Stratiformator vulcanicus: one gene and its partner. The protein of the gene in region 2 binds, or shares a complex with, the protein of the main gene of each other region. Links are inferred from orthologs where the notes say so. Each region holds a gene or a part of one and is shown on either strand. Other genes may lie near its edges.

Evidence for each region.
Region 1: the proteins of Pan189_RS10700 (region 2) and Pan189_RS16470 are in contact, whole or in part, in a solved structure (PDB 1A0O), measured with the Escherichia coli proteins. The link is inferred for Stratiformator vulcanicus from one-to-one orthologs.

What each region holds. Positions count from the first base shown.
Region 1 is NZ_CP036268.1:4,136,992-4,147,191, reverse strand. What follows is about bases 4,078-6,866. They hold Pan189_RS16470 (response regulator), read right to left. Parts: upstream 5,762-6,866; coding sequence 5,393-5,761; downstream 4,078-5,392. Other genes in these bases: Pan189_RS16460 (response regulator transcription factor), read left to right, coding at 6,758-6,866; Pan189_RS16465 (chemotaxis protein CheX), read right to left, coding at 5,841-6,338; Pan189_RS16475 (sensor domain-containing diguanylate cyclase), read right to left, coding at 4,078-5,276. In the rest of the region: Pan189_RS16485 (HAD family hydrolase), read right to left, coding at 1-1,625; Pan189_RS21495 (hypothetical protein), read left to right, coding at 2,268-2,438; Pan189_RS16480 (biotin--[acetyl-CoA-carboxylase] ligase), read left to right, coding at 2,473-3,255; more of Pan189_RS16475, read right to left, coding at 3,333-4,077; more of Pan189_RS16460, read left to right, coding at 6,867-7,420; Pan189_RS16455 (MMPL family transporter), read right to left, coding at 7,505-10,171. UniProt on the Escherichia coli protein: Involved in the transmission of sensory signals from the chemoreceptors to the flagellar motors.
Region 2 is NZ_CP036268.1:2,717,130-2,727,730, forward strand. What follows is about bases 3,901-7,090. They hold Pan189_RS10700 (hybrid sensor histidine kinase/response regulator), read right to left. Parts: upstream 6,735-7,090; coding sequence 4,101-6,734; downstream 3,901-4,100. Other genes in these bases: Pan189_RS10695 (chemotaxis protein CheW), read right to left, coding at 3,901-4,098. Outside these bases: Pan189_RS10680 (CheR family methyltransferase), read right to left, coding at 1-69; Pan189_RS10685 (protein-glutamate methylesterase/protein-glutamine glutaminase), read right to left, coding at 66-1,160; Pan189_RS10690 (methyl-accepting chemotaxis protein), read right to left, coding at 1,442-3,538; more of Pan189_RS10695, read right to left, coding at 3,604-3,900; gap (type I glyceraldehyde-3-phosphate dehydrogenase), read left to right, coding at 7,120-8,139; rpe (ribulose-phosphate 3-epimerase), read left to right, coding at 8,409-9,122; Pan189_RS10715 (histidine phosphatase family protein), read left to right, coding at 9,153-9,887; accD (acetyl-CoA carboxylase, carboxyltransferase subunit beta), read left to right, coding at 9,884-10,601. UniProt on the Escherichia coli protein: Involved in the transmission of sensory signals from the chemoreceptors to the flagellar motors. CheA is autophosphorylated; it can transfer its phosphate group to either CheB or CheY.

The DNA of each region.
Region 1 (10,200 bases), 1.4 Mb from region 2 along the record:
TCACGGTCGCAAAACAGGTTGATAATCCAGCGTGAAAAATCGTGATGTCGGCTATGATTGGATAACACGTCTGCTGTGACTCGTTTGGCGGCCATCGTCAGTTCCCGGAGTGTGGCAGCCGATTCCCCGAAAGCTTGTCCGTTCGTGGTGAACACAAACTCGTGCTCTTTCGCGACGGGCATGTCGAAGTACTTACTGCGGTGCCGGACATGATCGGTCAAGCGGGGCGCGACGATAAAGCGGCGAAGGCGCCCTTCGGCCTCGTCGGTCGGCGGAAGCAGCGCCGATTCATTAATCCCGAGGTTGGCCAGCTGCTCGTACCAGTCGTGAGAGTCGATGTATTCGTCGCTCTTGGCATCAAATAGGTCGCGCAAAACATCAACTTCCGCACTTTCGGTCAGTCGCGTGGCCGCCACGACTTCGACTGAATTTAAGATCGCGGCTGGCAATTCTGAGGGGTGATACGTGACCAGTGTGTAGCCATCGAGTTGAAAGTCGAGCAATTCATTATCACGCGGACTGCGGAGAAAATAATGGCATTCATCCAGAACAATCCGATGCGGGTAACCGTAGTTACGGCGATGATTCGCGACCAACGGTAAATGATGACAAATGTATTCTCTCTTCTGATGGTGCTCAAGATGCGACAGATCTAAAACAACGCTGAGTCTTTGTTGCAATAAAATCTTGAGGTCGTTGTCATGCGGCAACATGTGGCCGCCGCCGAGTGAAACCGTGTTCGGCAGCGAAGCGAGACTGCTATAGTCGCCTTCGGGGTCAAACACACACACGGTATATGTTTTCAGAATTTGCTGCTCAATGAGCAGCCCCGCCAGCCACGACTTGCCGCTTTTTGTGTCTCCGGCGACGAGGACATTGCGACCACGAATCGACACTTCAAACGGAGGTTGGCCGCCGACCTCTTCCAGCACCACCTTATGATGGATCGACGCCGCACGAGGCAATCGGATTTCAGTTGATACTCCTGCGATATAGTCGGCGACAGCTTCGACGCCGTCGCCTTCGAGGACAAAATCGGCCGACTCTTTCAATCGTGCCGACCCCCACGAGACTGCCACGCCATGATCACAGCAGGAAAGCAGCTCATGATCATTCTCGGCGTCACCGATGCCGATGGCGTTGTGAACTGACACGTTGAGCGTGTCGAGCAATTGACGCAGCCCGCCCGACTTGCTGATCGAGGGCGGCAGCAACATCATTCGTCCACGGTTAAAAGTGATGGCCAACGGCAACTGCATTTCGCGAATAAGCGATATCGCCACATCGGCGAACTCGGCATCCATTTCGACCACACATCGACCAACTTTAAAATCAATTCCCCGTTCGGTCAGTTTCGTAATGAGAGCCAACGGCGGTCCTGCACCGAGAACGGTGACATGGCCATTCGGGAAAGCAACCACGGCTCCGTTTTCGGCAACGACGCCATCGACGAAATCCAGACAGCCGGCTACGTCCCGAAGTTCCGAGAGAATCCGCCCGGTTACGATGACCACCAACACTCCACTTTTGCGTGCATTCCCGATCGCCTCACGAACGCTCGGATTAAGTACGCCGTCTATGGCAATCGTGCCGTCATAGTCTGTTGCAATCACTCTTAGTCGCATTGTTCGGTCTGTTTCAAATGATGCCGACGTTAGTTGGTTGGCTCGATCTATTACTTCTGACGGAATGTCGGTATCTCGCTCGGCTGCTTCGAATCGTCGACCCAGAGCCGGTTCAACAACCCGTAGCTATCTCTGAGCCCTTGTACCATTTTTTCACCGATGATGTAGTATGAGCGGCATCTGTTCCCGATCAGCTTCTCGCCGGGCCACACCCTATCTTTCGCAACTCAGTGCCACGCCAAAATCCGCGCAACCATCTCCCATCAGGTAGAGGAAAACGGTGCACCGCCTCTTTTCAACCCGCCGGTGGGTGCGGCCGACTGGCTGCGCATTTCCCATGCGGCGGATGATGCCGCGGCATGATGCCCGGACGCGTCCGGCTTTTTTGAGTCTAGAGTCGAGTGTCTAGAGTCGAGAGCAGGTTGGTGAAGTTGTGTAATAGTTCGTGGCCTGAATGATCTCTTTTGCCTCCCTTGTTTTGCAGTGGGTTGGCGATTGGAGGTGTTGTCGCTTGCGCTCCGTGTCACGTAGGACGGAGTGATCGGTCGGAATTCTTGGCGTCTGAGGGTGTGTCTGAATTCGCGCAGCACCTGCGGGTGAATAGAATGGCGGGTTCCGCAGAAACATCACCTCGAGGGGAATATGGATAAGAAATCGAAGAAGCAACTCGCCGTGCTGCGGGGGAAGATTCAACGGACCGAACAACTTCTCGGTGCCGCCAAACGACAGACGGACGATCCGGCCGAAGTGACCCGGCTGGAAAAGGAACTTCAGGCGTTGCACACGGAAGTGGAAAAGCTCCAGGTGAAATGACCCGTCGCCCGGCGACTTCGGCGAGAATTCCGCTATGACACCCGAACTGAAGTCGCGGATTGCGACCGAGACGATGGTCGCGGTGATCGATGCCCACGAGTCGCTCGATTCGACGAACGACCGTGCGAAGTCGTTGATCTCGGCGGGAGAAGTCAGCACTCCCGTCCTCGTATTCGCGACTCGTCAGACAGCCGGGCGCGGTCGAGGGGCAAATCGATGGGTCGCTGGCAGCGGATCACTGACGTTTTCGGTCGTGATCGATCCGGCTGATTTTAAGTTGGAGACGGCGGAACTTCCACTCGTGTCATTAATCACCGGATTGGCCGTTCGCGACGCGATTTCCTCAAAACTGGGTGACGTTTGCGTTCAACTGAAATGGCCCAATGATGTCTTAATTAATCGGAAGAAAGTCTGTGGCATACTCGTCGAGATTGAGCGTGCAGGCGCAATTCCCTTCCTTGTGATTGGAATCGGAATTAATGTGGGCGTTGACTTTCGAAACGCGTCCGTCGAGATTCGCGATCGGGCGATTTCCCTTAATGACATCGCGGATCAAAGTGTCGACCCTAGCGAACACTTAATCGAAATCTTAATTCGATTGGAATCGGAACTCGGCGACTATCGCGACAGCCGGGCCTTCCCTCGAAAGCGTTACGCGGCGCACTGCGCGCTCACGGGGCGAACCGTCGGGCTCTCATCAGGCGATCGCGTGACTTACGGTCTGTGCCGGGGCGTGGATGACGGCGGCGGGATTACCTTAGAGAATGAGGCCGGTAGTTCGGTCTACTACGGCGGCACGATTACGCATATCGCTTAAATGGTAAGCGGTCGTGGCTGATCCGTTACGGAGAGCTAACTCACAACGCGTCGACCACCACTCCGTTAAAGAAGGTATTATGCCATGGCATTTTCGCGCGGGGCGGGAGCCTCGGCAATATAGGTCTTGAGCAACATCGTAGCGGCCTGCCTCTCCAGCAAGCCCTTCTTAACCAATTCCACCGCCAGTGTTTGCGGACACTCCGACTGCCATGCGAGGAGGTCGGCCACTTGGTCTTCGGTCAGCAGTTCGAGTTGCATGGCAATTTCGCCGAATCTCTTTCCGCTCGATTGCTGCTGCTCAAGAATCTGGTCGACCTCCATCGAATTAAGCACCGTGCGGCGAACGGCCAGGTCACCGATTTTGACGTGCGGGCATTCAAAGTTGACGAGCGCTTTGCTGACGGTCGGGATGTCGAACACGCCCCGATTGACGAGCCAGCGGCTGAAGCGTCGGGCGGTCGTTTTCTGCATCAAAACCCGTTCGGCATCAGATAGCAAGACTCGAACGTGGCATTGGTTGCGGCCGTTCTTTTTCGAGTCGTACATGGCTTCATCGGCTTCGGAGATCAGCTTTTCGGCGAGTTCTGCGGTGTCGCGTTGCGGAATGGCTAACGCGGCTCCTACGCTAATCGTGACCGGAACGTCTTCGCCTTCAAAGACAAACTTCGCCGCTTCCATGGCTGCCCGAATTCGTTCAGCGACTTTGGCGATTCCTTTTTCGGTCGGTGCGGCGACAAGAACCACGAATTCTTCGCCGCCGTACCTGGCGAGCACGTCCGACTTTCGGATGGAACCGCCGAGCAAGCCGGCGGCCTGCTTCAGAACCTGATCCCCGAACTGATGGCCGTACGTGTCATTGAGCACCTTAAATTTGTCAATGTCGGTGAACATGACTCCGATCGTGGCTGCGGCCCGTGCGCATCGATCGAGTTCCCGTTGCAGCGACTCATCGAAGAACGCGCGATTATAGAGCTTTGTCAGCGGGTCGCGAATGGCCTGTTGGGTGAGCTCCTTATTTTTAGATTCCAGCAGCCGGGTTTGCTCTTCGAGTTTCTGCTGTCGAGCCACGGCTTCGGCCGCGGCGGCTTGTTGCCGGAGTGCCAGTTGCGTGAGATGCTCGCTCGCCTGGGCCATTAATTCGTGCGGGTCGCCGAGTCCTTCGGTGTTGAGCGCGAATAGTTCGCCGACGGAGTCGATCTTCTCTTTAGCCTCGCTGAGAAAAGCTTCGAGTTCCGTCTCGTCGAGATCGTAGAAAGCCGCTGTGAGGACTCTTAATCTATCGAGTGCCTGACCTTTGTTGGCTCCGCAGAAGTAGTCTCCGACCGATGAGGCAACGGCTGTGGCATGAATGAGATCGGAATCGTTTGCGGACTCATGCTGCTGAATCAGCTCGAGCGGGTCATGGTGATGGCGGGCAGCGAGAATCGTCGCCGGCGGCAGCGTCCAGCTTTCCATTAGCTTTAGGCCGACTTCGACGTGATTGACGCCGACCATTTCGTTCTCGGTGGCGAACAGGTCGAGGCCGCGTTCCCGCGCCGTTTCAATCGCCTGGCGGCTCTCGTCGGGCACTGTCTTGAGCATCGCGAGACGGCCGAGGTCGCAGAGCAGCCCGGCCAAAAAGAATTCGCTGCCGAGGCTGCCGGGAGTTTTCGTGGCAAGCAGTTCCGCGGTCGCGGCCTGAATGACCGATTGCATCCAGTAGTCGCGATAGTGCTCGACCATCGGGCCGGTGGTCATCGCGGCTTCGACCAGCGAAAAGCTTAAAGCCAGCGACGTGACAACCGTCGTTCCCAACAACGGGACGGCACGGTCGATCGTTGTGACGTTGGATTGGAAGCCGAAATAAGACGAGTTTGTCGCCTTCAGAATTTTTGCGGAGATCGCCGGGTCGGTTCTAATGATCTCGATGAAATCATTGACCTCCGCGTCGGGATTTTTAGAGAGGTCCAGCAGGCGGACGGCGACCGCCGGCAAGGTGGGGAGTTGAGAGGAGGACCAAATTTTTTGGGGATCGACCATGGGACCAGGCTGCCGGAGTCGGCAGTTTCAGAAGAGAATTGAGAGGGGGGTCAGCTGTTTAAAAGAGTAATGCGATCGCAGTCGGTGATGGGCTCAACGCGCCGACTTTCTGTGAGTTAATCCTTTTTGATGCCGCACCATCGTTCGAGCTTTTCCTTCATCGCGTCGGGCGTAAACGGTTTGACGATATAGTCGGAAACGCCAGCCTGAATTGCGGAGACGACCCGCGACCGTTCGGCCTCGGTTGTGATCATAATTACGGGCACGTCCTTATCTCTCTTCCTGATTTCAGTAAGGAGCGTCAGGCCGTCCATTACCGGCATGTTCCAGTCGCTGAGTACGATGTCGAACTCCCCGGAGGCGAAGTATTCAAGGGCTTCACGGCCATCAGCCGCATCGGTGATGTCTTCAACGCCCAACGAATTCAGGCACCGTTTTTGGATGATTCGCATCGTGTGAGAGTCATCGACAACGAGAACTTTCATTGTTCTTCCCAAGTGACTTTCTGTGGCAATGTGGTCGGCGGCTGAGCGGCTCAGGCGGTGTGTGCGGTTAACAGGTTCGTCACGATCGGTCCAAGAATTGACATCCGACATCGATACAGAATGGTCCGATTTCCGACTCAAATTCGATCGCGATCGGCTGCACCCGCGCGGGATAGTGAACGGTGTGAGCGGGACCGGAGACGATGTTCGGGATGCTGATCGACAGTTCGAGTTCCGCCAGTTTTGCTTTAGCCGCTCCGGCGATCATGTTGGTCAGTTCGCCGACCGCATCGCATACGTCAGGGTCGACGCGCTCTGCACGGTTGCCGGTCATCCGCTCCAGTACCGCGATCGCCGCCGGCTCTGACAGGCTCATCACGATCGTCCCGACGCGTTTGCCGGTCACTCCGATGATCGCGCTGACGTCGTAAGGCGCGGACGTGGTATCGCGAATCGAAAGTGACTTCCGCCGCGGTACGCAGCCCACCATCATTTCGAAGACCGAGTGCGCAGCGCCGAGGACCGGGTTGATAAATTCGGCGGTGGCGGTCGACTGCTCTTGAAGCGTCGCAGGCATATCGGGCGTCCTTGAACAGCGCAAAGGAAATGGTCGCAAGCGGCTGACGTTTCCAACATGCGACATCGCAGCCTAGTCCGCAAAATCGGACGATGCGGCGGCGATCCCGTATTCCCGAGTCAGGGGCCCGATCTTTACGGCCCGGCAATAGGCGATGTGACGGTTGGAGAGGATGCGACAGAAATTCCGCCCCGCCGGACATCCGCGAAATTCGGCTGCTCGTCAAAAATGGGGTATTTCACCTATTCAACAGTCAGTCGTCTCGTAAGAATAAGCAACATCTGATACGTCCCGGGCCAACCTCCCATCTCGCCCGGACGCGAACGGCCAGGAACGATCGATGAGCGTCACCTCTTTGCAATTCCATGCGCTCCTGCCCGCGTCGTACTGCCCACATTCTCTCATCGCGGGGCACCAACATGATTTCAACGCAGCAGTGTCGCATTCTGATCTGTGATCCGCACCGATTGATCGTCGAACTTCTGGAACGAGTGCTGAACCTTGATGCCCGTTGCTCCGTGGTCGCCACGACGACGGAGAACGAGCGGTCGGTCGAGCTTGCGACCGAGCATCAGCCCGATGCGGTTCTTCTCGGCACTGCCGATTCCCGCCCCGATGCCTTTACGGTCGTCGGGCAGATCAAGAGCTCCAGCCCGCGGTCGCAAATTATTCTTTTCGGCGATGCCTCGCCTGACATTGTTCTCGATCAGGCGTTGCGGCTGAAGACCTCGGGATTTGTGCTGACCAATGAATCGATCGGCTCGCTGACTGACGCCGTCACGTCTGTCGTGGGCGGGGAGCAGTACTTCTCGCCGGAGATCCGCAACCGGCTCTCATTCGACCCGATGCGGCGGGCTTGGCAGATGCGGTCGCCGTCCCAATTGGCGTCACTGACGAATCGCCAACTCGAAGTGCTTCGGTTGCTCGCCCACGGACAGAGCGTCAAAGAAGTTGCCCGGGGACTGCACCTGTCCGAGAAAAGTGTCGACAGCCACAAATACCGCATCATGTCGAAGCTCAACATTCACGACCGGGTTGAGCTGGCGCGGTTCGCTATTCGCGAAGGCCTGGTTTCGCCGTAATCTGGTTTCGGGGGGACGTGCCCTGCCCGGTGCTTTGGTTGGGGAAGCCGCTCACCTTCTCTGGTCTAAGCCGCTTGGCGCGCATCAGGACGCCTTGGAGCGTTTCTCCACGGACTGTTCGGTGTCATCGATCGGTGAGGCATTCGATTCACTTTCGGGCAGATCGACTCCCACGTCGTCCGAACCGTCGGCTTTCGGCTGGAACGCCCCGAGCCATGGTCCCAACGATCCGAAGTCACCCCGATTCAACATCACCAAGTAAGCGGGAACGATGATTGGTCGCACCACGAACGTGTCGAGCAACACGCCGAAGGCTAAGGCGAAGCCGAGCTGAATCATGCCGCTGAGCGAGCCGAACATCAGTGAGGAAAACGTCCCGGCCATAATCATGCCGCAGCCGGAGATGATCCCGCCGGTCTTCGCCAAAGCGCTGGTAACGCCCGCAACGGGTCCGTGGCGTTGTTGTTCTTCTTCGACTCGGGTGACCAGGTAGATGTTGTAGTCTTCGCCGACCGCCACGAGGATCACGAACAGAAAGACCGGCACCTTCCAGTCCAGCCCGACGAAGTCAGGCGTGAGGGCGGCAAACACGCAGAAGGTCACACCGAAGGTCACCAGATAGCTGAAGAAAACCGTGGTGATCAGGAACGCCGAGATCGCCGCGTTGCGGAGCAGAATGACGAGAACGGTGAAGACCCCCGCCAGCACGAGCAGATCGATCAAGACTTGATCCTGGGCCGTGACTTCACGCAGATCGCGAATACTGGCCGTCGCGCCGAGAAAGTGAATCTGCGAGTCGGTCAGCGACTCCGGCAGAATCTCGGGGACCAACTGCCGTAATTCCTCGATCTTGCGGATGCTGTCTCGCGAGAACGGATCGTCTTCAAAAATGAGGTCGATCCGCGTCGCGTAGGCCTGTTCCGAATCGACCGAACCGACGTAATAGTCTGAGAACCGCTGCGCACGCAGAATCGCAGCCCTTCGTTGAAAGGCGTTGAGCCCTTCCAACCGCTCAACGCCGAGCGGGGCTGTCACGGTTCGCAAATCAGAAATGCCCAACTCTTCGCGACGCTGCCAAATAGAGTCGGTCAGTTCGTCGATGACCGCTGCGCCTTCGGGGTCAGAAAAGTCGATGTCGGGGTTTTCGGGCTGTGAAATCAGCAAGGTCGTCGGGGTCGCGTATCCCGCCGGGAAGTGGTCGGAAACGGCCTCCGCCCCTCGAACGCTGATCTCCGACGGCGGCAATTCCGACAGGAGCCCGTAGGTCAGCCAGTCGTGCCACGCAACTCCGACCGCGGCGAAGGGAGTCATGACCGCAATCGTGACGACCAGCCACTTCAACGGCGCGGCGGCGATCCGATCCGCGGCAACACTCCACGCTTTGCGAAGCTGAGAGCGTTCGAGCAGTCGCGAAATTATATTTGTCGGCGAGAGCCAATTTGCGGCCCGCGTGATGCGTTCGCGCGGGACATGTGGCCAAAATGCGTAGCGGCCGAACATTCGCAGCAGCGCCGGCGTCAGCGTGAGCGTTCCGATCAGCACGACGCCGAGGCTGAACGACATGGCGACTCCGGCCTCACTGAACTTTCCGAATTGGGCGAAGTACATCATGCCCAGGCCGACCATCGTCGTTCCGGCGCTGGCGGCGAGGGCCGGCCCCACATTTCCGATTGCGGCACCAATCGCGCTGCCGAAGTCGCCCCCTTCCTCCAGTTCTTCCCGATATCGGGCCATCAGAAACATGCAGTAGTCGATGCCTGCGCCATACATCACGACGCTGACATAGATTTTGATTCCGTTAAACAGGTCGACCCATCCGGCTTGGGCCGCCAGGGCCAGTAGGAGCAGTGACGTCTTGACGGCAACGAACACGGTGAGCAGCGGGATAATCGCCAGCAGCGGGGCGCGGTAGATGATTAGAAGCAGGCCGATGACCAAGATCGCGGTCGCCGAGTCGGTCGCGCGAGCGCTGTCCTGTGCGGCTTGTCGCAGGTCGTTTCCGACGACGGCCGGTCCTGAGAGGTAAATTTCGAGCCCCGGCGGAATCTTGCCTTCGGCCCGCAGATCGCCGGTGGCCGGGTCAACGAGTTCGGCCAGCGCATTGATCAGCGGCTGATTAACCTTCTCCTGATACTCGGTTTCAAGATTGAGGACGATCAGTGCGGCCGAGCCGTCCTGACTCTGGAGCAGTTCGCCTAAACCGCTGTCTTGATACGTTCGAATATTGGCGACGATCGGGTTGATACTTCCGTCCGGCGATTCGCCGATGTCGGTCACGACTGTCGGAATGTCGGTCTCGATCGTCTCTTCGACTGCGGCGAGCTGAGCGTCACCATCTGACGCTGTCTGTTCCTCTTCGCCGGCCGGGGCCATCCACCCACGCGAGATCACCAACTCGCGAATTCGTGGAATCAGGACGTTGTCGATAAATGTGTAATCGGCAAGTTCCGGGCGCTCGGTGAGGTCCTCGGCGGTGGTCAATTCTTGAGGCTGACCCTCATCATCTACGCCTTTGCGTCGGACGACGACCGCGATTGAACTGCGAGCGAATTCCGATGAAAACGCCGAGTTGAAGGCCTCTTCGGCGACGAGGCTCGGCGATGACTCCGGCAGAAAATCAAATTCGCCGTCTTCAACAACGCTTTGAAACGGCGGCGCGATGATGTAGAGCGAGCAAAGTAGAGCCACCCATAGGACCGGTAGCACGGCCCACGAGCGAGAAACGAGGCGGCCCAGCGAATGAAAAAACATGGGGGGGAAGTCTCATCGCCGCCTTCGCG
Region 2 (10,601 bases):
CTCACCTAGAATCAGGCCCGACGATTGTCTTAAGAAATCGGCAAGCAGTCGATAGTCGTCTGGATTCATCGCAGCACGGCCTTGGGTTCGACAATTTCCGAAATGGCGGCGGGAATTTCTGCGAGCGGCAAAACGGAATTGGCGAGCCCGGCTTTCGCGACAGCCCCGGGCATTCCCCACACGGTGCTGGTGGCTTCGTCCTGTGCGATCATTTTGCCGCCGATCTTGCGAATTGCGGCGGCCCCTTCGATGCCGTCTTGACCCATGCCGGTCAGCATGATGCCGAGTATTGCATCTTTATAGACCTGTGCCGCTGATCGGAACAACGGGTTGACCGAGGGTCGGCAGTAGTGCTCTTGCGGGTCTTCAGTTAAGCAGCATTGAACGGAATTTTCCGAAGAGCGAACTAATTTAAGATGGAAACCACCCGGTGCGACATAGATTGTACCGGATTGGACAACCATTCCATCGGTCGCTTCAAAAGAAGGCCGATCAGCATCACGACCGAGGTGTTCAGCAAGCATCGGTGTAAACATCGCCGGCATATGCTGGACGATAAAGATAGGCTGGGTAATGTCCCGCGACATCGACTGCAGGAGATGAGCCAGAGCGCGAGGTCCTCCGGTGCTGGCACCGATCACGATGGCCTGCGGCGTCACGTCGCGCGAAGACTCGGCAACGACTGGCCGTAATTTCGCCGGACTAAGAAAAGAATTTGCTCTCTTCGAAAGATCGGCTTTACGTTGGGATGGCTGACCGAGAGCAATGACGAGCTCCGTCAATTCGGCCGCGAGACGGTTAATGCCATCCGAAGTGCGTCCCGCAACGGGTTTCGCGACGCACCCGGCCGCGCCCATTCGAAGGGCCCGGACCGTCGTCTCGGCGCCGCGCTGCGTCAGGCTGCTGGCCATGATGACGGTGAGCTTAGGATAACGAGCCTGGATATGCTGAAGGGCCGTCAAGCCATCCATGACGGGCATTTCGACGTCAAGGACAACCACATCCGCCTTGTGACGACCCAACCAGGCAAGGGCGTCAGCGCCATTCATGACGGCTCCGACGACGTCGATCTCTTGCTCCGCCGATAGAACTCGGGAGATTAATCCGCGAACAACGGCGGAATCGTCGACTAATAATACGCGTACGGGAGGATGCTTCATGATGTCAGAGCGGTGGAGGGCTGAACCGCACATTGATTCGGGGGCTGTTGTCTCGATCGAAATTCAAAGTTTCGCCGAGCTTTCGTCGCGATATCTGAGTTATTCCATGTCGGCATCAGCAAAGGTGAGAGACTCGCGTTCGGAAAACTATGTCACTGAGGCAAGAGCCGTGGCAAAACAGTAACGCCGCGGACACCGTTTCCGTCGCGTTGTGACAACACGACGTCAAAGGTGTCCGCGGCGTTAAGGGTGCGCGAACTGTCTTGACCGTTATAACCGGTTCAAGCCGACCGTAGCTTGTCAAGGAAATCCTGGGCAATCTGTTCGAGTCGAGCCGACTCCGTCGACAGATTCTCCGAGGCGGCCTGAATATCGGCCGCACCGCGACCGCTGTCATCTGCGGCGTTCGCGACTTCGCAAATGCTTTTCGTCACTTCTGCGGTTCCGCCCGCCGCTTCGGCCACGTTACGGGAGATTTCCTGAGTCGCGGCCGACTGTTCTTGGACGGCCGAGGCAATCGTCGTCGAAATCTCATTAATTTTTCCGATTCGTGAACCGATCGACTCGATCGCAGTGACGGCGATGTCTGTCGACGACTGAATGGCCCCGATCTTGTCGCTGATTTCCTCGGTCGCTTTCGCAGTCTGCCGAGCCAGCTCTTTCACTTCATTGGCAACGACCGCAAATCCTTTGCCGGCTTCCCCAGCGCGAGCGGCTTCAATCGTGGCGTTTAATGCCAAGAGGTTCGTCTGTTGCGCAATCGAGGTGATCACGCGAATGACCTGTCCGATTTCGCTACTCGCTTTTCCGAGCTGTCGGATCGTCGAATTCGTTTGTTCCGCCTCCTCAACCGCAGTGGTCGTCATGTGAGCGGCATCTTCGACGTGTCGGGCGATTTCGTGTATCGACGCATTTAGCTCTTCAGCCGCGGAAGCGACGGTCTCAACGTTCTTCGTCGCCTGCTCACTGGCAGTTGCGACGACGTGCGACTGGCGGTTCGTCAATTCGGCAGAAGCGGCGAGCGATTGGCTACTGGCTTGGAGCTCCGTCGACGCTGAGCTGACGATTTGGATTACGCTCTTAACGTCCCGTTCGAAACAGTCGGCGTTCTCTGCCTGTTCACTGACGGCGCGGAGTGATTGAATGCGATCGCACTGCGATCGAATAAGCTGTGCGGCGATTGCCAAGGTCTGTTTTCGGCTGTCGCCCAAGGCCGTCGAATGATCGAGCAGAAATTCGAGCACGCCGTCGCAATCGTCGCCCCGCATTAATGGGACGGCGACGCCGGTTACGATACCGGCACGAACGGCGACAGCCGCGCGATTTGATGTTTCGACTTGACTAAATTCCGGCGCGAGCACCATCTCGCGTTGCTGAGCGGCCCGGCCGACCAACCCGATGCCGCTCGCGTAAACGGCGGATTGATTTACCTCTGACAGGTCGATCGGAACGTCACCTGCTTCGACTACGAGAGTCAATTGCTCTGAACTCACATCAGCTTTCCAAAATCCGCCGCAGCGAAATCCAAGGGAGCCGCAAATCTCTCGCAGTCCAACCTCATAGATGGTCCGCTCGTCGGTCGCTGTGCTGAGGGCATCTAAAATAGAAGTGATTAAGCCGAGGTGTTGATGGTGTTCTCGAAGCTGCGCTTCGAAAGCCGACATGTCGAGGCTCGCCTGATTCGACGGAGCCGGGGAATTGACACGTTCGATCTCCGCGAGGATGTGTTCGGTTGACATTTCGCTCATATCCTTATCGTCGAGGGAATTTATTTCGTCCGGGATGGCAACGCGTGATTCGGCATCCAAAACCGCGCCGTCTGAGTGCTCTTCGATATCAAATGCCGTCGGCTTGGCTTGCTCTGGTTTGTTGCTTGAGATTTCAACACCGGACGTTTGAGAATTGGCGTCGTCGACTAAAATGCGTTCAGCGGAAGTTTCGATATTTGCAGCTTCATCGGATGTGGCTGAAGCTACCAAGATCGTGCCGAGAAGGATGTCTTCCGCGGAGTCGAGCGCTTCTGCCCAATCACGTGCGGTCCTCTCATCCCATGAGTTGGTTTGAATGGCCGTGACCGCGTCGGTCAAAGCAGCCTTCAGAGCATTAACTTGTCCGCGGTCAAGCATCACGCCATTAACCCGGCTGCAAAGGCTTTCTAAAAAGCGTTCAACCGAAGTTGCATTATCTTCTTGACGACCAAGAACTGTGAGAAACTGAGACAAACCGTCGCTTAATGCGGCGTCGCTGATTGCGTCGAGCACAGGCGTTAACTCGGGCACTTCATCCACGACGCGTGCCCGAAAATGACGTGCGACCTCGCCGACCTGGGCGACGAGTTCATCAAGTGATTTTCTCAAGACGGTAAAGGTGGCAGGCACAGGATTATCTCGGCGAATGATGTGGAACGGATGTCACTGGAAGTGTAATGCGAGGGCGAACGCCCTCAGGCAGACTTCCGATATTCGTTTTCGAAGCTCATTACGGCGTCCAGATCGAGGACCAAGAAGAGTTCATGATCGAGTTGGTAGATTCCGCGCGAGAGCGATTTCCAAAGTGTGTCGACCGTGCCCGGAACGGGCTCAAGAGAACTTGCGGGCAGATCGATGACGTCTCCGACCTCGTCGACCAAGAAACTGAAAGATTCTTCATCGAACCGACAAACGACGTTCATCGGGCTGACGGCAGGATCAGCGGCCAGTCCGAGTCGCCGACGCAGGTCGACCGCCGTTACGATCTGACCACGCAAATTTAACAGGCCGGAAATCTCGGATCGAGATTTTGGCGTTCGCGAAATCTGCTGCGGGTTGAGCACTTCCTGAACGGACTCGACCGGAATCCCGAAGAGTTGGCCGGCCACGCGGAATGAAACGTATTGGCGGACCGGCAGTGGATCGCCGGTCGCGTTTTTGTTTTGATGCGTGCTCTGAGGATCGTCCATGATCAATGTGCTTCCGCCTTAGCGAGAATCGGAGCGGTATAGAGCTCTCGAATCGCCGCGGCGACTTCCCGCGAGTCGAACTTCTTTAAGAACCTGTCATAGCCAGCGTCGAGTGCAGCTCGTTTTACCTTTTCGGTTTCGTGCCCGCTTAAAGCGATCATCGGCACGGAGTCGTTCGGCTTGTATTCGCGAACCTGTCGAGCAAATTCGAGCCCGTCGGTCTGCGGCATATCAATATCGGCAATGACCAGATCGACTCGCGGGTTCCGCTCAAGGTGAGTAAGAGCTTCAGCCGCTCCGCCGAAGGCCGCGACGTCGAATCCGGCCGACTCCAGCGAGGTCTTCACGAGTTGCCTGAAGAATAGAGAGTCGTCGACGACCACAATGCTGGCGACATCGGTCGAGCTGCTACGATTGAACCATTCCGGTGTCGCGCTGGTGACGTAGTGCTGCGCGTCGATGATCTCGGTCGCTTTGCCGTCAACGATTGATGTTCCGAGAATGCCGGGGATGCGGGACGGTCTTTCAATCGAGAACATCACTTCGCGGATGTCCAAGATTTCTCGGACCATCAGGCCCATCGAGCAGTCGCCTTCTGTAAAAACAATGACTGGTTGCGTCGCACTGTCGACAACGGGGTGGGAACCGTTATCCATCGGCAACAGCGGGAGCAACGTGCCCCGATATTGAATGACCGGCCCCTCACCCGTTTGTTCAACGCGATCGACGGGAAACTCTTCGATGCGCGCGACCAGTCCCAAAGGCACTGCCATCGTCCGTCCATGCCCCGGATCGAATAGCAGCAGCGTTGTTATGACGCCGGCTGTATCGGGATTTTCATCGGGCGTCGGTAACGGCTTTCCAACGGTACCGTCGAACGCACCGCTACTGGTCGCGATGCCGGCGACGTCGAGAATCATGATGACTCGACCGTCGCCGAGAATCGTCGTGCCCTGATAAAACGGAAGCTCACGCAACAACCGCCCTAACGGTTTGACCACAATCTCTTCGGTGTCGAAGACTTCGTCGACGGTCAGCCCGAACCTCATGTCATCAATTTGCGCGACGACAATATTGAGACACGTTTGGTCGTCGCTCGTTTCACGACTTTCAAGATCGAGCACCTCGCCGAGATGAACCAGCGGGAGCAAATGCTCCCGGAGCCTCAACACTTTTTTGCCGTTGATTTGCTCAATGCGACTGCTGTCTTCAGCGGAAACGCGAACGAGTTCGACGATTCCCAACTGCGGGATGGCGAAGCATTCGCCACCGCTCTCGACAATTAATGCGGAAATAATCGCTAACGTCAGCGGGATTTTGACGCGAATCGTCGTACCGACGCCGACGATCGAGTTGAGGTCGATTGTTCCGCCGATTTCTTCGATCGCAGTCCGCACGACGTCCATGCCGACACCACGGCCCGACACCGAGCTAATTTTCTCGGCGGTCGAAAACCCGGCGTGGAAGATAAATTGCAGAGCGTCCTGCTCACTCAGGCGTTCTGCATCGGGGAACGTGATCAAGCCGCGATCGACGGCCTTGCGTTTAATCTTTTCCGGATCGATGCCGCCACCGTCGTCGGCGATACTGATGATGACGTGCCCGCCCTCGTGATGAGCTTCGAGCCGAATCGTTCCGCATTCCTGTTTGCCGACGGCGCGGCGGGCCTCCCGCGTTTCGATGCCATGATCCGCCGAGTTGCGGATCATGTGCGTCAGCGGGTCTTTAATCGCATCAAGCACCGTTCGATCGAGTTCCGTCTCCGACCCGCTCATTTGAAGTCGAAGCGACTTCCCGGTGGTTTGCTCCAGATCGCGAATAAGTCGCGGCAGTCGGCTCCAAGCGTTCCCGATCGGCTGCATCCGGGTTTTCATCACCCCTTCCTGCAGGTCGGACGTGACGCGATTCAGATGTGTGATCGGCTTGCCAAACTGTGACTCTTCGTCGGCTCGAGCCAGTTGCAACAATTGATTGCGCGTGAGAACCAATTCACCGACGAGATCCATCAGACCATCGAGGACGTCGACATTCACCCGAATCGACAGATCGGCCGCAGTTCGCCGCCCAGTCTCGGTTGACGACGGATCGGCAGCCGCAGATTGGCTGTCCCACACCGAATCTGAAATCCTTTGGTCGGACGACAGAGAGCCATCGGCCTCGGAGGATTCCTCCAGATCGGCTTGCGAGGCCGCGCAGACGGAGTCGATCGGCGATTCGACGGTGACTTCATCGCCATCGGACTCTGATTCGAGATCGGTTCCCGTGGCCATTGCGTCAAGTTGGGCGAGTAGCCGAGTGTGATCGGTCTGCGGCTCGGAATTGGTCGCTTCGATGCCTTCAAGCAAAGCTTTGATGGCATCAACGGCTTTGAGCACGAGCGAGATCGTCTCACGCGTCACGGGTAATTCCCGCTCCCGCATTTTGCCGAGTACGTTCTCGGTCGAATGCGTGACGGTGCCGAGATTCACCAGCCCGATGAATCCGCAGGTGCCTTTGATCGTGTGAATTGTCCGGAAAATGCTGTCGAGAAGCTCAGCGTTGCCGGTCTCGTGTTCGAGTCGGACGATTTCCTGGTCGAGTCGGGCCAGATTTTCCCAACTTTCTGCCAGGAATTCCTGCAGCAATTCCTCGTCCATGATGCGACGACCTGATCCTGCCGGCTCTTGCCCGTGATCCGAGCAGTCCACCGAGCGTAAATTTGCCGAAATACTCGCGCAATGGATGCCGATGCCACCGGCGAGGAGATGACTCTGACGGTTACATCGACTTTGCGGGTGGCGCAACTTAAGCGTCAGTGACCGGTTTCTGATGTCATACTCAATGCTGTCAGAGGACGTCGGCCCGAAAAGCATCAGTAAATTCGGATTTGTGGATACGTGGTGACCTCACCCCCCGATTCTTGTTCCGCTCTCCGAACGCCATTAGACTCGCACTTGCCCCGGCGATTCTTCCGGGGCCTTGCGGTGCGGGGTTTGTTTCCCGTTACCGGTTTAGTCAGGTCAACGGGGACGGGAGATTCCAGTGGCGGTAAAAGTCGGCATCAACGGATTCGGGCGAATCGGTCGTATCACCTTTCGGGCCATGGCACTGCGTCCGGACGAATTTGAGATCGTTGGTATCAATGATTTGGGCGATCCGAAGTTATTGGGCATGTTGCTGAAGTACGACAGCGTGCAGGGACGATTCCCCGGCACCGTGTCGGTCGAAGGCGACACGCTGATCGTCAATGACGAGCCGATCAAAATTTATTCAGAGCGTAACCCCGCCGAACTCCCTTGGGGTGAGCTCGGATGCGACGTTGCTTTGGAATCAACCGGTATTTTCACGTCGCGGGCGACCGACGCCAAACCGGGCTACGATAGCCACCTCAAAGCGGGCGCCCGCAAGGTTGTGCTTTCCGCCCCGGCGAAAGATGAAGTCGATCTGACCGTCGTGGCTGGCGTGAATGACTCGGAGCTGACCGCAGATCACAAGTGCATCTCGAACGCGAGTTGCACAACCAACTGTCTGGCTCCGATGGTGAAGGTGCTCAACGAAAACTTCGGTTTGGAAGAAGGTCTGATGACCACCATCCACGCTTACACCAACGACCAGCAGGTGCTCGACCTGTTGCACAGCGACCCGCACCGGGCCCGGGCCGCGGCACTGAACATCATCCCGACGACAACCGGGGCGGCCAAAGCGGTCGGTAAGGTTTACCCGGCGGTGAAAGGCAAGCTGACCGGCCTGGCCCTTCGCGTGCCGGTACCGGCGGGAAGCATCACGGACCTTACCGCGACTTTGGGGAAAGACGTCTCTGTCGATGAGATTAACGCCGCCATGAAGTCGGCCGCTGAAGGGCCGCTCAAAGGCATCATGGAGTACACCGAGGACCCGATCGTCTCGAGCGACATCGTGGGCAATCCGCACAGCGTCATCTTCGACGGCGAATGGACGACCCGCATCGGATCGCGGATGGTCAAGGTCATGGGCTGGTACGACAACGAATTCGGCTACTCGAACCGAACCGCCGACCTGATCGCTAAACTCGCCTCGCTGTAGCGATTCGTGACGAACATGAACTGTGCCCCGCTTCGTCGCGATCAGCGATCGAGGCGGGGAAGTTCATTTTCGGCGAAGGCTGAGACGTTGGCTTGCGGTAATAATTGCGTGACGGGTCGTCGCGTTTGACGTCGGCTATTCGACATCGGCTAGACGAATGACGATCGATCGGTGACAATTGACCGATGGATCAGAATCGTATCGGTCCTGCAATACCTCTGTCGCACTTTGAAGGTCAAGCCGGGGATTCCCGAATCGATCCGAGCTGTATGGAACGCAACGAGACAATTCGCCGCTTGAAGCCCGGTCGCCCTGTCATGGGGCCGTCGATGCTGAAATGTGATTTCGGCAATCTTGCCGAAGAGATCAGTCGACTCGAAGATGCCGGCGCGGAGGTGCTGCATCTCGACGTGATGGACGGACATTTCGTCCCGAATCTGTCCTACGGCCCAATGGTGATCGAGCGGATTCGTGAGCGGACCGACCTGCCACTCGATGCCCACCTGATGATTTCCGAGCCGAGTCGCTGGTGGAAGGAATATGCGGATGCGGGTTGCGATGCGATCACTTTTCACATCGAAGCCGAACCCGATCCAACGGCCAACTTGGCCGCGATTCGCGATGCAGGACTTACGGCTGGCCTGGCAATCAATCCGCCCACTTCATTTGATCGAATAGAGCCGTTTGTCGACGCGGCGGATCTCGTTCTGGTAATGAGTGTGAATCCGGGATTCGGAGGCCAGAAATTCATGCCGCAGGTGCTGCCCAAAGTCAGCCGACTTCGTCAGATGGCTGGCGACCGCCTGATTATCTCGATCGACGGCGGAATCGGGACCGAGACAATCAGCAGCGCCGCTTCGGCGGGAGCAGAGCTTTTTGTGGCAGGCAGTTCGATCTTCGATGCAGATGATTACGGTGCGGCGATCAAGGCGTTGACGCATCAAGCCGACATCGCCGAAACAAGTGCAGCCGACGGTCAATGAGACCGATCTGCCGAGCATGAGACGGACCCCATGTGCCAACACTTAGTTTTAATTCGCCCTCCCGCGACTGACTTTGATGATCAGAATCGGATTCAGGGTCGTCTCGATCTTCCGCTGAGCGATCACGGATCAGCGTCTGTGATGGACTGCGTCGAAGCGCTGCGAGATGCGAACCTGAACATGATTCTGTGCGACCCCGGGGAACCCGCCTTCAGCACGGCCCAAGAGATTGGTGACGAACTTGACGTGCCGGTCAAGGCGAAGGAGGAGCTGCGTAATCTCGATCAGGGCTTATGGCAGGGATTGAAGCTCGAAGAGATTCGAAAGAAATACCCGAAGCTGATCCGCCAATGGCAGGAGTCTCCCGAAGCCGTCTGCCCGCCTCAGGGTGAACCCGTCGGAGACGCACTGGAGCGTGTGCGCAAGGTCCTCAAGCGGCCGCTGAAAAAGAGTGGTCGGATCGGCATCGTCGCCGCCGAGCCGCTCGCCTCGTTGATTGCCAGTGTGGCCTGCGGCACAGAGATCGAATTTCGCGGTCCTGTTTGCAGCAGTACCGGCTCGCCGGTTGAACCACTATTTTTGAATGGCCATTCGACGAAACGGCCTGCCGAGCCGGCGGTCGCTGTGGCGAGCCAAGCCGTCCTGACGTCGAACGGTGAACCGCACTCAGATGGCGGCGGCGGTCACGAAGAATCCCGATTCGACGGATCGACTGAGGGGCATCGATTAGCGGAAATGATGCCGGCGGAGGATGATGCGAAATGAGTAACGACGCAGCAGTTCCCAATGGTGCGAGTTCGGCGGCAACAGCGAGTGCGCCGAATCGTCAGAGCGACCGTCCGAAAAAACGCGGCGTCCCCGAAGGCCTGTGGGTCAAGTGTCCGGCCTGCGGGGCCACTGTTTTCCGCAAGCTGATTGACCGACAGTCGGGTCTGTGCCCTGAATGCGGACATCATTTTTACGTTTCCGCTGCCGAACGAATCCGTCAACTATTCGACGAAGACAGCTTCGAGGAATGGTTTACGGAATTGCGGCCACTCGATCCTCTCGAGTTCTCTGACAAGCGGCCTTATGCGGACCGGCTGGTCGAAGAGCAGGCGAAGACTGGTTTATCCGAGGCATGTGTCGCCGGGAAAGGTTATATGCGCGGCCGACCGGTTATCTTTGCCATGACCGACTCTGCTTTCATCATGGGGAGCATGGGTTCGGTCGTGGGCGAAAAGCTGACCCGTTCGATCGAGAAGGCGACGGAGTTGAGGCTGCCACTGGTCATCTTGAGCGGCTCCGGCGGTGGCGCAAGAATGCATGAGGGCATTCTGTCGCTAATGCAAATGGGCAAGGTGTCTGCGGCATTGGCGCGATTTCATGCGGCAGGTGGGTTATTCATTTCGATTTTGACTAACCCGACTATGGGCGGCGTTGCGGCGAGCTTTGCGTCGCTCGGAGACATTATTATCGCTGAGCCCAAAGCGCTCGTCG